Regions from separate parts of the Anaerobacillus sp. 63XJN7_5_ISO-PGPR-S23-430 genome, predicted to be linked through region 3. Evidence: a T-box and tRNA genes for the amino acid it is inferred to sense, from the RefSeq annotation. Region 3 holds a T-box; the other regions hold tRNA genes.

Region 1 (4,990 bases), 660 kb from region 3:
GATCAATATCTTCTTTAGAAATACCGGCGCCATTGTCGGTAATCCTTACAGATATAAACATCTCTTGAACATCCATACTCACATGAAGATATTTCGATTTCTCCATTAGACTCATTGCTTCAATAGCGTTTTTCATGAGATTAATAAACACTTGCTTTATTTGATTAGGATCAGCAAAAACAACTGCTTCCTCATTCCCAAAATTCGTTTGTAATGTTACATCGTTCAATAGAGCATTAGACTCAATCAAGGTTGAGACCTGCTTTAATAAACCTTTCATTTCAACATTCGTAAATAATGTACTATGCGGCTTTGCTAGCGTTAGAAGTTCACTTAGCACTAATTCGATACGGGATATTTCTGAAAAGATTATTTCAAAATACGGCATAGTGGATTCCTTCTTCTCAAGCAGTTGAAGAAATCCTTTCACCGATGTTAGAGGATTCCGAACTTCATGAGCAATTCCAGCGGCAAGCTGTGCAGCTGATGCTAGCTTTTCAGATTTAACCGCAAGGGCTTCATTTGTTTTAAGTAACCGCTCTTCTGATTGCTTTCTAAAGGTTTTATCCTTAATCGTTCCTGTCATTCCTTCAAATCTTCCTTTAGAGCTATATTCATATTTAATAAAGACCTCACACCAGACGAACCCCCCGCCTTTTTTCTGAACCCTGAATTCAAATACGTTAGATTTTTCTGCGCCATCTTGGAATCGAGATAATTCTTTATGTATATTCAGCCGATCATCTGGATGTATATAAGATAAGCTGTATGTGCCTATTGATTCCTGAACGTCGTATCCAGTTAACTCACCCCACGCTTCATTCAACCAGATCCAACTACCATCTATTCCAGTTTGAAAAACAACTTCGTTTAAGCTGTTTATGACACTATTATAGTTTTCTGATAGTTTACGATATTTTTCCTCACTATCTTTTAATTTGGACAGAAGTATGACAGAGCGATCATAATAAGAAGAGAACCACCAAACAATCACCATAACTGAGATCGTAAAGAATATGTCCATTAACCAATTGATTTTAATTTCATTCACAGAATAAAGCCAATAATCCCATAATAGAATCGCCATAAAAAACGTTACAACAGATATAATTCTTCCTTTATATCGCTTCATTTCGTCACCATTTCCCAAGTGATTTATTAATTACTAGTTTATTGGAAATGAAGCCTATGTGCAAACACACATGTGCCGTTAATAAAATAAAAAAACTCCTTGAATAAGTAATCTTATTCAAGGAGTTTTGGGTATGCGCCTTAGAGGATTCGAACCTCTGACCCACAGCTTAGAAGGCTGTTGCTCTATCCTACTGAGCTAAAGGCGCACGATATGAATGGTATTCCATCTCAACAAAAGTATACCATGATTAAAATCAGGTTGTGAAGTAGCTTTTAAAACTCTTCTACAATATGTAATGGAGCGGGTGATGGGGATCGAACCCACGACATCAGCTTGGAAGGCTGAGGTTTTACCACTAAACTACACCCGCAAAAATGGCTGGGCTAGCTGGATTCGAACCAACGCATGACGGAATCAAAATCCGTTGCCTTACCGCTTGGCTATAGCCCAATCATGGTGGAGGGGGACGGATTCGAACCGCCGAACCCTGAGGGAGCGGATTTACAGTCCGCCGCGTTTAGCCACTTCGCTACCCCTCCATGATGAAATTGTAATATGGTAGCGGCGGAGGGGATCGAACCCCCGACCTCACGGGTATGAACCGTACGCTCTAGCCAGCTGAGCTACACCGCCACTTAAATTATGTATGGTGCGCCCGAGAGAAGTCGAATCCCTAACCTTCTGATCCGTAGTCAGACGCTCTATCCAATTGAGCTACGGGCGCAAAAAATATATGGTGCGGGTGAAGGGACTTGAACCCCCACGTCGTAAGACACTAGATCCTAAGTCTAGCGCGTCTGCCAATTCCGCCACACCCGCATGTGCTGTGCATCAGCGACGTTTAATAATATACCATTGAATCATTTAAAATGTCAATCATTATTCTAAAAAAATGTAGAAAGTTTCTTTTGCAAAGAGTGAAAGCGTTGACATGCTCTTCTCCCTCTCATACGATAAGTTGTAGAAAAGGAGCTGTTACATATGAGTTTATCACAGTCCATTACAGGCGCAAAAGAATTCGACAAGAAAGACCCTTTAGCCCATTTACGTGATAAGTTTTACTTAAATCCAAATACGCTATATTTGGATGGTAATTCACTTGGTCTTCTATCAAAGAATGCGGAAGCATCCCTTCTTCGATCTCTTGATGACTGGAAGCAACATGGAATTGATGGCTGGTCTGATGGAAAGCAGCCCTGGTTTTATATGGCAGAAAACATCGGTGAGATGACATCAACGCTAATCGGTTCACATGCTTCTGAAACAATTACTACCGGTTCAATTACAACTAACCTTCATCAGATGCTCGCTACTTTTTTTAAACCTTCAGGAAACAAAACAAAAATACTAGCCGATTCTTTAACATTTCCATCTGACATTTATGCTATTCAAAGTCAGCTTGAACTCCATGGGTTATCCCCTAAAACTAATCTAGTACAAGTTCCGAGCCGTGACGGAAGAACAATCCTGGAAGAAGATATCATTGAGGCCATCGATGAGACTATAGCCCTTATTCTCCTCCCTTCCGTACTTTACCGGAGCGGACAATTACTAAATATAGAAAAAATCACAAAAGCAGCCCATTCTAAAGGAGTAATCATTGGCTTTGACTTAGCTCATTCAATCGGAGCCATTCCACATAAACTTCACGACTGGAACGTTGACTTCGCGGTTTGGTGTACATACAAGTACTTAAATAGTGGCCCTGGTGGTGTTGGTGGACTTTTTGTGCACGAAAACCACCTTGGCAGACGACCCGGTCTTGCTGGATGGTTCAGTTCCAAGAAAGAAGTGCAATTCGATATGAGCCATACGCTTACTCATGCTGAAACCGCTGGCGCATTTCAAATAGGCACACCCCACATTTTTAGTATGGCTCCTTTAATAGGAGCTTTGGAATTGATGAACGAAGCTGGCATAGATGCGATTCGAGAAAAATCATTGTCTCTTACCAACTATTTAATGTGTCTTATTAAAGAAAATCTTGCTGAAGATGGTTTTACAATCACTAATCCATCAGAAGATGATCGACGGGGTGGGCATATTTGTCTCGAGCACGATGAAGCTGCTCGAATTTGCAAAGCGCTAAAACAAAAAGGCGTCATTCCAGATTTCCGCTCACCAAACGTCATTCGCCTTGCACCAATTGCTCTCTATTCATCATTTGAAGATGTTTATCATGTTGTCCAAATTCTAAAGAGTATTATGATTGAAAAAACGTATCAGCAGTTTTCTAACGAGCGAAATGTTATCGCTTAAGTGAGTATAATTTGGTTTTTCTCCATTCATACTATGTGAAATGAAGGAGGGAAACAGGATGACTCAGCTGAACGAACTTGAACTTCAAAACCTGCGTCACATGATCGGCGGACATGAAACACTCGCAAACAAACTTGATTCCTATGCCCAATCTTGTACTTGTCCGCAGCTTAAGCAAATGCTTCAAAAGGATGCACAAGACGCACGTAACACACAACAACAATTAATCAGCTTCTTAAATTAAGGAGGGATTTTATGAATGAGAAAGACATGGTAAATGATTATTTATCCGTATTGAACAGCAGCTTAAGTAATTACGGGAGCGTCATTTCTCAAGCTGACAATCAACAACTTCGTCAGGCTCTTCAACAAATTAGAAATACTGATGAGCAGCGACAATATAACCTTTATCAATACGCTAAACAAAAAGGGTATTATCAGCCAGCTGCCAAAGCCCAAACCAATGAAATTCAACAAGTTAAAAACCAACTAACAGCTCCGCAGCAACAACAGAATAATCAGCCTCCCCAGGTCCATTAATCCAGAGCCGGTGAAAACCGGCTCTGTGTCTTTATGCTCATTTTTTCATAATTTTGTAAATAGAGTTTCAGCCTCCCTTTATATGGATAATTAAATGAGTATTACCTATAGGGAGAGATTGATATGGACTATATTCTTAATGCAATAACCGAATTTTCCGCGTTCATCTGGGGTTATCCTATGATGATTTTACTCTTAGGCGGTGGATTATTTTTAACAATCCGCCTCGGCTTCTTTCAAATAATCTTTTTTCCCCACGCTTTAAAACATACCATTGGTAAAATTTTCAAAAAAGAAAAAGGAGATGGCACAATATCACCATTTCAGGCCTTTGCCTCCGCTCTTGCATCTACTGCAGGTGCTACAAACATTGTTGGGGTTCCTGTGGCAATCGCTTTTGGAGGACCTGGCGCTATTTTCTGGATGTGGATTGTCGCTATAATTGGAATGTCTACAAAATTCTCGGAAATTGTTCTTGGGATCAAATACCGAGAGGAAGACAAAAATGGCGTGTATGTTGGTGGCCCAATGTATTACATAAAAAAAGGCTTGGGATGGAAGTTCGCTTCATCTCTATTCGCTTTTGGACTGATGATTGAAATCATTCCAAGTGTCATGGTCCAAACCAACTCCATTTCAACACTCTCAGAAAGTTCTTTTGGATTACCGACTTGGGTAACAGGTGTCTTATTAATTATCCTTATATCAATTGTTGTATTCGGTGGAATACGTAGAATTGGTTCTGTAGCTGAGAAGATTGTTCCATTCATGGTACTTACATATATTGCAGGCGCTATCGGCGTTATGGTGATTAATATAGAAGAGTTTCCAGCTGTTATGAACCTTATTTTCGTACATGCTTTTCAACCGATCTCAGCAGCTGGAGGTTTTGCTGGAGCTGGTTTTGCTGCAGCTGTTAGATGGGGCCTTGCTAGAGGGCTTTATTCAAACGAAGCTGGTATGGGTACGGCGTCTATTGCCCATTCTGCAGCACATACGCCTCATCCATGTAGACAGGGATTATGGGGCATTTTCAGCGTTTTTATCGATACAATC
Region 2 (4,990 bases), 1.4 Mb from region 3:
TTAGGGCTAGCCTCGCGGCAAGAATCTTGGAGGTAGAGCACTGATTGGACTAGGGGTCCTTACCGGATTACCGAATCCAGTCAAACTCCGAATGCCAACGATTTATCCGCGGGAGTCAGACTGCGAGTGATAAGATCCGTAGTCGAGAGGGAAACAGCCCAGACCACCAGCTAAGGTCCCAAAGTATACGTTAAGTGGAAAAGGATGTGGCGTTGCTTAGACAACCAGGATGTTGGCTTAGAAGCAGCCATCATTTAAAGAGTGCGTAATAGCTCACTGGTCGAGTGACGCTGCGCCGAAAATGTACCGGGGCTAAACGTATCACCGAAGCTGTGGATTGTCTTACGACAATGGTAGGAGAGCGTTCTAAGGGCTGTGAAGTCAGACCGAAAGGACTGGTGGAGCGCTTAGAAGTGAGAATGCCGGTATGAGTAGCGAAAGACAAGTGAGAATCTTGTCCGTCGAAAGCCCAAGGTTTCCTGAGGAAGGCTCGTCCGCTCAGGGTTAGTCGGGACCTAAGCCGAGGCCGAAAGGCGTAGGCGATGGATAACAGGTTGATATTCCTGTACCACCTCCTTTCCGTTTGAACGACGGGGGGACGCAGAAAGATAGGGAGAGCGCGCTACTGGAAATGCGCGTCCAAGCGATTAGGCTGGTGAATAGGCAAATCCGTTCACCATGAAGGCTGAGTCGTGATGGCGAGGGAAATTTAGTACCGAAGTCCTTGATTCTACGCTGCCAAGAAAAGCCTCTAGTGAGGAAAAAGGTGCCCGTACCGCAAACCGACACAGGTAGGCGAGGAGAGAATCCTAAGACGATCGGGAGAACTCTCGTTAAGGAACTCGGCAAAATGACCCCGTAACTTCGGGAGAAGGGGTGCTTCCTCGGGTTTATAGCCCAGGGGAGCCGCAGTGAAAAGATCCAAGCGACTGTTTAGCAAAAACACAGGTCTCTGCAAAGCCGTAAGGCGAAGTATAGGGGCTGACACCTGCCCGGTGCTGGAAGGTTAAGAGGAGGGGTTATCCCTTACGGGAGAAGCTCTGAATCGAAGCCCCAGTAAACGGCGGCCGTAACTATAACGGTCCTAAGGTAGCGAAATTCCTTGTCGGGTAAGTTCCGACCCGCACGAAAGGTGCAACGACTTGGATACTGTCTCAACGAGAGACCCGGTGAAATTATAGTACCTGTGAAGATGCAGGTTACCCGCGACAGGACGGAAAGACCCCATGGAGCTTTACTGTAGCCTGATATTGGATTTTGGTACAGCTTGTACAGGATAGGTAGGAGCCATAGAAGTCGGACCGCCAGGTTCGATGGAGGCGTCGGTGGGATACTACCCTGGCTGTACTGACATTCTAACCCAGCACCGTGATCCGGTGCGGAGACAGTGTCAGGTGGGCAGTTTGACTGGGGCGGTCGCCTCCTAAAGTGTAACGGAGGCGCCCAAAGGTTCCCTCAGAATGGTTGGAAATCATTCGCAGAGTGTAAAGGCACAAGGGAGCTTGACTGCGAGACCTACAAGTCGAGCAGGGACGAAAGTCGGGCTTAGTGATCCGGTGGTTCCGCATGGAAGGGCCATCGCTCAACGGATAAAAGCTACCCTGGGGATAACAGGCTTATCTCCCCCAAGAGTCCACATCGACGGGGAGGTTTGGCACCTCGATGTCGGCTCATCGCATCCTGGGGCTGAAGTAGGTCCCAAGGGTTGGGCTGTTCGCCCATTAAAGCGGTACGCGAGCTGGGTTCAGAACGTCGTGAGACAGTTCGGTCCCTATCCGTCGCGGGCGCAGGAAATTTGAGAGGAGCTGTCCTTAGTACGAGAGGACCGGGATGGACACACCGCTGGTGTACCAGTTGTTCCGCCAGGAGCATAGCTGGGTAGCTACGTGTGGAAGGGATAAGTGCTGAAAGCATCTAAGCATGAAGCCCCCCTCGAGATGAGATTTCCCACAGCATGAAGCTGGTAAGATCCCTTAGAGATGATGAGGTAGATAGGTTCGGGGTGGAAGCGTGGCAACACGTGGAGCTGACGAATACTAATCGATCGAGGGCTTAACCTAAAAACGAAAAGTAAAGCAGGCTTGGTCACTTTCGTAGACCATTGGAGCTCTTGAACGTAAGGCGCTTTTCGCCTGAAGTGAAAGAGTGAAATGGGCAAGAATGTAGCCTGCGGAACTAGACATTGTTATTGGAAAACGTTGTGCGTGCTATCTAGTTTTCAAGGAATGAAAATTTTTCTTGATCTTTATAAAGAAATATAGTAAGATATATCTTGTCCTTGGTTAAACACTTTCTAGTGGAACAACCTTTGATTAGTCTGGTAATGATGGCGAAGAGGCCACACCCGTTCCCATGCCGAACACGGAAGTTAAGCTCTTCAGCGCCGATGGTAGTTGGGGGATCTCCCCCTGCAAGAGTAGGACGTTGCCAGGCTGACCAATATTCCACAGTAGCTCAGTGGTAGAGCAATCGGCTGTTAACCGATCGGTCGTAGGTTCGAATCCTACCTGTGGAGCCATTATGCTTCCATAGCTCAGCAGGTAGAGCACTTCCATGGTAAGGAAGGGGTCATCGGTTCGAATCCGGTTGGAAGCTCCAGGACATGGCCCGTTGGTCAAGCGGTTAAGACACCGCCCTTTCACGGCGGTAACACGGGTTCGAATCCCGTACGGGTCACCAATTTAATTTATCTATACTCTGTGGAGGATTAGCTCAGCTGGGAGAGCATCTGCCTTACAAGCAGAGGGTCGGCGGTTCGAGCCCGTCATCCTCCACCATTTTTCTTAATAATTGCTTTACCTTCAGGAGTACTCAGTAGAGTGCACTCTTTTTTATTTGTTAATACTATATATTTGCCGGCCTAGCTCAATTGGTAGAGCAACTGATTTGTAATCAGTAGGTTGGGGGTTCAAGTCCTCTGGCCGGCACCATTTTTCCAGTGGAGGGGTAGCGAAGTGGCTAAACGCGGCGGACTGTAAATCCGCTCCCTCAGGGTTCGGCGGTTCGAATCCGTCCCCCTCCACCAGTAAGAGCCATTAGCTCAGTTGGTAGAGCATCTGACTTTTAATCAGAGGGTCGAAGGTTCGAGTCCTTCATGGCTCACCATATGCGGAAGTAGTTCAGTGGTAGAACATCACCTTGCCAAGGTGGGGGTCGCGGGTTCGAATCCCGTCTTCCGCTCCAAACTTTATATGCGGGTGTAGTTTAGTGGTAAAACCTCAGCCTTCCAAGCTGATGTCGTGGGTTCGATCCCCATCACCCGCTCCAAATGGGGCCTTAGCTCAGCTGGGAGAGCGCCTGCCTTGCACGCAGGAGGTCAGCGGTTCGATCCCGCTAGGCTCCACCATTTTCCTTAAACAATGTTTAGGGTTTTTTTTATGTCATAAAATCATTTTGAAGTAGGAAACTTTTCTATTTCTAATGCGCCTTGCAGATGATATATGATTCAGATCCTCCACGGCCAGGCTACTGTTCCTTATATTTATCCGTAAAGAACATCAATTTACGTAATTGTATGAATATTTATTCGTATTTTATGTCAGGTTGAGTCATTTACTGGAATATGGGTAGAATAGAGCTAGACTAGGATACGAGGAGGCTACATAATGAATAATAAACTTTCGATTATAGGAGTACCAATGGATCTTGGCCAAATGAGACGCGGGGTAGACATGGGTCCAAGTGCGATCAGATATGCTGGAATTGTAGAACGGTTATCAAATTTGAATTACGATATTGAAGATCTTGGGGATATTGAAATAGGAAGGCCAGAAAAGCGTCCAGAAGAACAGGATCATCAACTTAAAAATTTGAAAGAAGTTGCTGATGCTAGCGAAAAGCTTTCAAATGTTGTAAATGAAGTGATTAATCGAAAGCGCTTTCCACTAGTGTTTGGTGGAGATCATAGTATTGCTATTGGCACTCTTGCCGGTGTAGCACGTAATTATGAAAATTTAGGCGTTATTTGGTACGATGCGCATGGTGATTTAAATAACTCCGAAACGTCACCATCAGGAAATATTCATGGAATGCCACTTGCAGTTAGTCTTGGTATTGGTGATGAGTCTTTAACTAGCATTTCAGGATATTCACCTAAAATTAAACCAGAAAACATTGTGATTATCGGAGCTCGTTCTCTTGATGATGGTGAGCGTAAACTGATTAAAGAAAAAGGTATTAAAGTATATACGATGCATGAAGTTGACCGTATGGGTATGACGCAAGTAATGGAAGAGGCTATCGAGTATGTATCGAAAGACACTGATGGGGTGCATTTAAGTCTTGACCTTGATGGACTTGATCCGCACGATGCTCCTGGAGTAGGTACACCAGTACTTGGAGGAATTAGCTATCGTGAGAGTCATCTTGCGATGGAAATGCTTGCAGAATCAAACATTTTAACTTCTGCAGAATTCGTTGAAGTGAATCCTATTTTAGACGAGAAAAATAAAACGGCTACTGTTGCCGTCGCTTTAATGGGATCTTTATTTGGGGAAAAATTAAAATAAACACAAAGGCAGCGACTTTATCTTAAGATAAAGCCGCTGTTTTTTTATTTCGACATTGATCATATTCGTTTAATAGATAGTCCAGATAAGTGCTAATTTCAATTATTTCGGAAGAACTAAGTGGTTTGTTCCTTGCTAATAAATTCATTTTATTGCGGGAAGCCTCAATTTCTTGAAGGAGATGATCTTTCTCGCTTTTTATTTGAAAGCTTATTTTTCGATTCAACCTTTCCATGAGCCGAACCACCCTCTCAATAATTTATAGCTTTATACCCTATATATTAAAAAAATAAACTATTTTCACTAGAAAATTATGTATTTTCATTAAAAACAGTAATTCAAACGTGATAGAATAAGGAAAGATTAGAAAATGTTTTTTTAGAAAAAGTGAAACTTTGTTTTTCCTGATACGTAACTATAATAGCCGCAGGAATCAGCGGGGGTTGAAAAAATGGATGCAATCGTAAAAAGAATCGTGTTGA
Region 3 (4,990 bases):
GCCATTCCCGAACCAAACGCTAAGCCTGCCTCAGCATTTTCAAGAGAGGCAATCCGCTCTTCCAACATTCGAACAGTAGGGTTTCCAAGTCTTGAATAAATATAGCCAGGCTCCTCACCTGCAAACCTTCGTTCACCAGCCTCAGCCGTTTCAAATGTAAAAGTTGATGTTTGATAAATAGGAGATGCCAGGCTGTTGTGATGCGATTTAGATTCATATCCATCATGAATTGTTTTTGTCTCAAAGCGATGCTTCCCTGTCAAAGTTATAACCCCCTGTTATAAAAATAGCTAGATACACTTCCATTGTAAGCGCTTTCTATTATAAGGTGAAGAGGTATTTATCTTTCTTATATCCTAAAAATGATGTCGACGTGCTATCTATCCATCTCATTTCTACTAAAGTTGACATCTAATACTGAAAGAGTTACAATAGCATTTGTGTAAAATAAGAATGGGCAGCAGCGTGACGGGCTGTGATTTCATTGTGTTCCTTTTAATAGGTACGCCGCGTAACCTCCGGCTGTCGAGGTGAAGGCGTGTGAAAACACAATGTGCACAAACCGGAATCACGACACTGTTTTTATTTTATACCAATAATAATGGTATAAAGGAGGAGCTAATTATGGCTCGTTATACAGGACCAAGTTGGAAAATTTCTCGTCGTCTTGGTATTTCTCTAAGTGGAACAGGTAAAGAATTGGAAAAGCGCCCTTACGCTCCAGGTCAACACGGACCTAACCAGCGTAGAAAGCTTTCTGAATATGGTCTTCAACTTCAAGAGAAGCAAAAGCTTCGTCACATGTACGGCATGACTGAGCGTCAATTCCGACGTCTTTTCGATGATGCTGGCAAAATGAAAGGTGTTCATGGTGAAAACTTCATGATTCTTCTTGAAGCTCGTCTTGATAACCTTGTTTATCGTCTAGGTCTAGCTCGCACTCGCCGTCAGGCTCGTCAGCTAGTTAACCACGGCCACATCACAGTTGATGGCAAACGCGTTGACATTCCTTCTTATCGTGTAGCGACTGGTCAAGTGATCAGCGTTCGTGAGAAGTCTAACAACCTTGACATCATCAAAGAAGCTATCGAAGTAAACAATTTCGTTCCAGAATACCTTACTTTCGATGCAGATAAGCTTGAAGGTACGTTCTCTCGTCTTCCTGAGCGTTCTGAACTTCCTGCTGAAATCACTGAAGCTCTTATCGTTGAGTACTACTCTCGTTAAGCTGTTTCAAAAACCCCGGAACTTATTCCGGGGTTTTTTATGTCCAAATTTACTTAGTACAAAAAATATAAAAAAAAGAGGAAGATCCTCCTCTTTTCAATGGGAGGGTCTTCCTCTTAATGATTGGCTGTTCATAACCGCTGGTGATTTTTTACTCATTTACTCTCTGTGATAACCAACCGTTATTGGGAATCACCAGTATTAGTTAAAATAGCTAAATGATTAATACGTAAGAAGGAAATATTTCTTCTTCCCTCTACGAATAATCACGTATTGATTTTCGATTTGGTCGCTTTCTGAAATAACTTTATCCATTTCCTGACACCGTTCACCGTTGATATACACCGCTCCATTTTTAACATCTTCTCTTGCCTGGCGCTTAGATGAAGAAATACCAGCTTCTACAAGAAGATCGATAAGTCCCTTTTCATTATCTTCTACATGGAAAGAAGGAACATCCTTAAATCCTAAACGGATTTCATCAGCTGTTAGCTGTTTAATGTCACCACTGAACAGCGCTTCCGAGATGTTGATTGCCTGCTGAAGCTTTTCTTCTCCGTGAACAAGCTTTGTCACTTCTTCAGCAAGAGTACGATGAGCTTCTCTCTTTTCCGGTGCTTCGATATGTTTTGATTCAATCTCTTTAATTTCTTCAATACTTAAAAATGTAAAGTAATGAAGAAATTTCACAACATCACGATCATCTGTGTTAATCCAGAACTGATAGAATTCGTAAGGAGAGGTTTTATCGGCATCAAGCCAAATCGCTCCACCTTCAGATTTACCGAACTTAGAACCATCACTCTTCGTAACAAGTGGGAATGTTGCTCCATAGGCTTTTGAAGACTCTTCGCTGCCTTCTTCTTTACGAATCAGTTCAAGACCTGCTGTAATGTTCCCCCATTGGTCACTTCCTCCAATTTGAAGACGACAGTTTTCTTTCCGGTAAAGCTGAAGAAAATCATATGATTGAAGAATCATATACGTAAATTCTGTAAAAGAAATTCCCGCTTCAAGACGTGAAGTAACAGAATCTTTCGCAAGCATATAGTTCAAACCAAAGTTCTTTCCAACATCACGCAGGAATGGAATAACATTTAGCTCCCCAATCCAGTCGTAGTTGTTTACAGCTTTTGCAGAGTTCGCATCTGTTCCAAAATCCAAAAAGCGAGCAAGCTGTCCCTGTAACTTATTCGTCCAATCTTTTACAATGTCTTCTGAATTCAACGTACGTTCATTTGAACGGCCACTAGGGTCACCAATCAGCCCAGTAGCTCCACCAACAAGCGCAATCGGCGTGTGGCCAGCTAACTGAAATCTACGTAGGGCTAGAATAGGCAAAAGATGCCCAATATGAAGGCTATCAGCTGTAGGATCAAAGCCAGAATAAAGAGCAATGCGGTTTTCTGAAAGTTCCTTTTCAAGGCCCTCTCTATCTGTAACTTGATTTAAAAGTCCTCTTGCTTCTAATTCTTCTAATATGTGCATGTAATCGACTTCCTTTCGTTAATAATATCTTTTGGCAAACCACTAAAATAATCCAAATGGGCAAAAAAACAAAAAAAACCCGCCCCAGAAAAGGGACGAGTTTCATCGCGGTACCACCCTTGTTGAAGAAAGTAACCTTTCTCCCACTCAGTCAGAATAACGGTCTGAACCGTCTAATGCTACACAGACACTGTCTTTCCCATTAGATGCTCATGGAGGTAATTCACATTTTCCTTTATGCTGATTCTCACCGCACATCAGCTCTCTGAAAAAGGGAGAAAAATGCTACTTCGTCCAATCAAGGCATGTCGTTCATTAAAAAACACTAATTAAATTAATATCACAAAGGTAAAATCATGTCAATTCTAAGCCTACAGAAATCCCTACCAGTTTATACAAATCTCGACGACATATGCTATAATAAACAGGATTAATTTGAGGGGGTATAGGAATGCGAGAGCTTTTTTCTTCTATCAGGCAGAAGTGGAACGCGTTCATTGATAGATTACAAGAATATAACATCTTAACCGGGTCCAGGATCGCCTACAAAGTGACTTGGAATTTATTTCTTATTTTTATCGTGCTAGGTCTAATGGGCACTATTTTCGCCGGTGGTGTTGGTGCAGGATATTTCGCATCACTTGTTAAAGATGAACCGATTCGCTCTTACGATGAGATGAAGAGAGACGTTTATAACTATGAAGAAACCAGTGAGGTATATTTTGCAGGTGATGTTCTTCTTGGTAACTTTCGTTCTGATATTGAGCGAAAAGAGGTTGAGTTAAAAAACGTTTCTCCTCTTCTACAAAAAGCAGTTATTTCCACAGAAGATGAATATTTCTTCGATCACGATGGTATTGTTCCAAAAGCAATTGGACGTGCCGTTCTTCAAGAAGTCACCAATTCAGATGATCGAAGCGGTGGTAGTACATTAACACAACAGTTAGTTAAGAACCAGATTCTAACAAGAGAAGTTTCTTTCGAACGAAAAGCAAAAGAAATGCTACTCGCTCTTCGACTCGAAAATTTCTTTAATAAAGAAGAAATTCTAGAAGCATACCTTAATATCGTTCCTTATGGACGAAATGCTTCCGGTAATAATATTGCGGGCGTACAAGCAGCCTCACAGGGCATATTTGGTGTAAATGCTAGTGATTTAAATTTGCCTCAAGCTGCATTCATTGCAGGTATTCCCAAAAACCCTTATACATACACCCCTTTTACAAATTCGGGTGAGGTAAAGAAGGATCTTTCAGCTGGAATCGATCGGATGGAATTTGTTCTATATCGTATGTATGAAGAAGAAACAATCACTGAAGAAGAGTATAACAAAGCGCTAGAATACGATATTGAAAAAAATCTAGCTGAGTCTTCGCCTTCGCCAGTAGAAAAATACCCTTACCTTACATTTGAGATTGAAGATCGTGCGAAGCGAGTTCTTGCCGAGCAGATCGCGAATGAAGAAGGATATGACGGGAAGGAACTTTCGAAGAGTGTAGACTATTACAATCAAATCACTTATGATGCTAACGTTACTGGTAGATCTGCAACGGAAATAGCCAAGAAAATGGATTTGAAATGGGAAGAAGTTCAAGAAAATTCAGATGTATTCCTTGAATTTATGAGTAATGCAGAGAAAGAGCTTCGCAAAAATGGATATAAAATTTATACTACAATTGACAAAGATATTTATGAATCTATGAATGCTGCAAGAGATAAAGTGCTAGAAAACGGAAGCTATTTCCAAAGTGCTAAAACCCTCTCCGTGCAAAATCCTGAAACTGGAGAGCTTGAAAATAAAGAATTTCCTATGCAAGTAGGTAGTATCCTCATCGAAAATGAATCTGGAAAAATTCTTTCATTTGTTGGTGGAAGGGATTTCGCGCAAGAAGAACTTAACCATGCTACAGACGCCTATCGATCAAACGGTTCTACAATGAAACCATTGCTTGACTATGCCCCGGCAATGGAAATGGGAAAAGTTCAGCCTGGCTATATTGTGCCAGACTTACCAATTCAAGATGGATATAATCCTGGTAACTATTCATCAAACTACCATGGTCTTGTAACTGCACGTAAAGCGTTGGAAAGGTCTTATAACGTTCCAGCTGTTCGAGTCTATAATAAAATGAACCCAGTGGACGCAACCGACTATTTGGTGAAGATGGGCTTTAGTACAATGACTCTTGATGATCGAACCAATCCTTCAATGGCAATTGGTGCGCTACAACGGGGAGTAAGTGTCGAAGAGAATACCAACGCATTTGGCACGTTT

Evidence for each region. The T-box of region 3 lies ahead of tyrS (tyrosine--tRNA ligase). A T-box ahead of a tRNA ligase gene usually reads a tRNA of that ligase, here a tRNA-Tyr.
Region 1: it encodes a tRNA-Tyr, which carries the amino acid that the T-box ahead of tyrS (tyrosine--tRNA ligase) is inferred to sense. The anticodon was not compared.
Region 2: it encodes a tRNA-Tyr, which carries the amino acid that the T-box ahead of tyrS (tyrosine--tRNA ligase) is inferred to sense. The anticodon was not compared.

What each region holds. Positions count from the first base shown of each region.
Region 1 is NZ_CM149686.1:2,410,624-2,415,613, forward strand. Features, by position in the region: gene AC0VYJ_RS12660 (ATP-binding protein) at 1-1,132, opposite strand, end outside; tRNA gene AC0VYJ_RS12665 (tRNA-Arg) at 1,267-1,340, opposite strand; tRNA gene AC0VYJ_RS12670 (tRNA-Gly) at 1,432-1,505, opposite strand; tRNA gene AC0VYJ_RS12675 (tRNA-Gln) at 1,511-1,585, opposite strand; tRNA gene AC0VYJ_RS12680 (tRNA-Tyr) at 1,590-1,674, opposite strand; tRNA gene AC0VYJ_RS12685 (tRNA-Met) at 1,692-1,768, opposite strand; tRNA gene AC0VYJ_RS12690 (tRNA-Arg) at 1,783-1,859, opposite strand; tRNA gene AC0VYJ_RS12695 (tRNA-Leu) at 1,870-1,954, opposite strand; gene kynU (kynureninase) at 2,117-3,394, shown strand; gene AC0VYJ_RS12705 (hypothetical protein) at 3,453-3,638, shown strand; gene AC0VYJ_RS12710 (spore coat protein) at 3,650-3,934, shown strand; gene AC0VYJ_RS12715 (alanine/glycine:cation symporter family protein) at 4,058-4,990, shown strand, end outside.
Region 2 is NZ_CM149686.1:170,041-175,030, forward strand. Features, by position in the region: rRNA gene AC0VYJ_RS00945 (23S ribosomal RNA) at 1-2,060, shown strand, start outside; rRNA gene rrf (5S ribosomal RNA) at 2,317-2,433, shown strand; tRNA gene AC0VYJ_RS00955 (tRNA-Asn) at 2,444-2,518, shown strand; tRNA gene AC0VYJ_RS00960 (tRNA-Thr) at 2,523-2,598, shown strand; tRNA gene AC0VYJ_RS00965 (tRNA-Glu) at 2,605-2,679, shown strand; tRNA gene AC0VYJ_RS00970 (tRNA-Val) at 2,702-2,777, shown strand; tRNA gene AC0VYJ_RS00975 (tRNA-Thr) at 2,855-2,930, shown strand; tRNA gene AC0VYJ_RS00980 (tRNA-Tyr) at 2,941-3,025, shown strand; tRNA gene AC0VYJ_RS00985 (tRNA-Lys) at 3,030-3,105, shown strand; tRNA gene AC0VYJ_RS00990 (tRNA-Gly) at 3,109-3,183, shown strand; tRNA gene AC0VYJ_RS00995 (tRNA-Gly) at 3,194-3,267, shown strand; tRNA gene AC0VYJ_RS01000 (tRNA-Ala) at 3,271-3,346, shown strand; gene rocF (arginase) at 3,606-4,508, shown strand; gene AC0VYJ_RS01010 (aspartyl-phosphate phosphatase Spo0E family protein) at 4,531-4,743, opposite strand; gene sigW (RNA polymerase sigma factor SigW) at 4,960-4,990, shown strand, end outside.
Region 3 is NZ_CM149686.1:3,068,246-3,073,235, forward strand. Features, by position in the region: gene megL (methionine gamma-lyase) at 1-263, opposite strand, end outside; gene rpsD (30S ribosomal protein S4) at 625-1,227, shown strand; gene tyrS (tyrosine--tRNA ligase) at 1,450-2,715, opposite strand; T-box leader at 2,804-3,026, opposite strand; gene AC0VYJ_RS16170 (transglycosylase domain-containing protein) at 3,167-4,990, shown strand, end outside.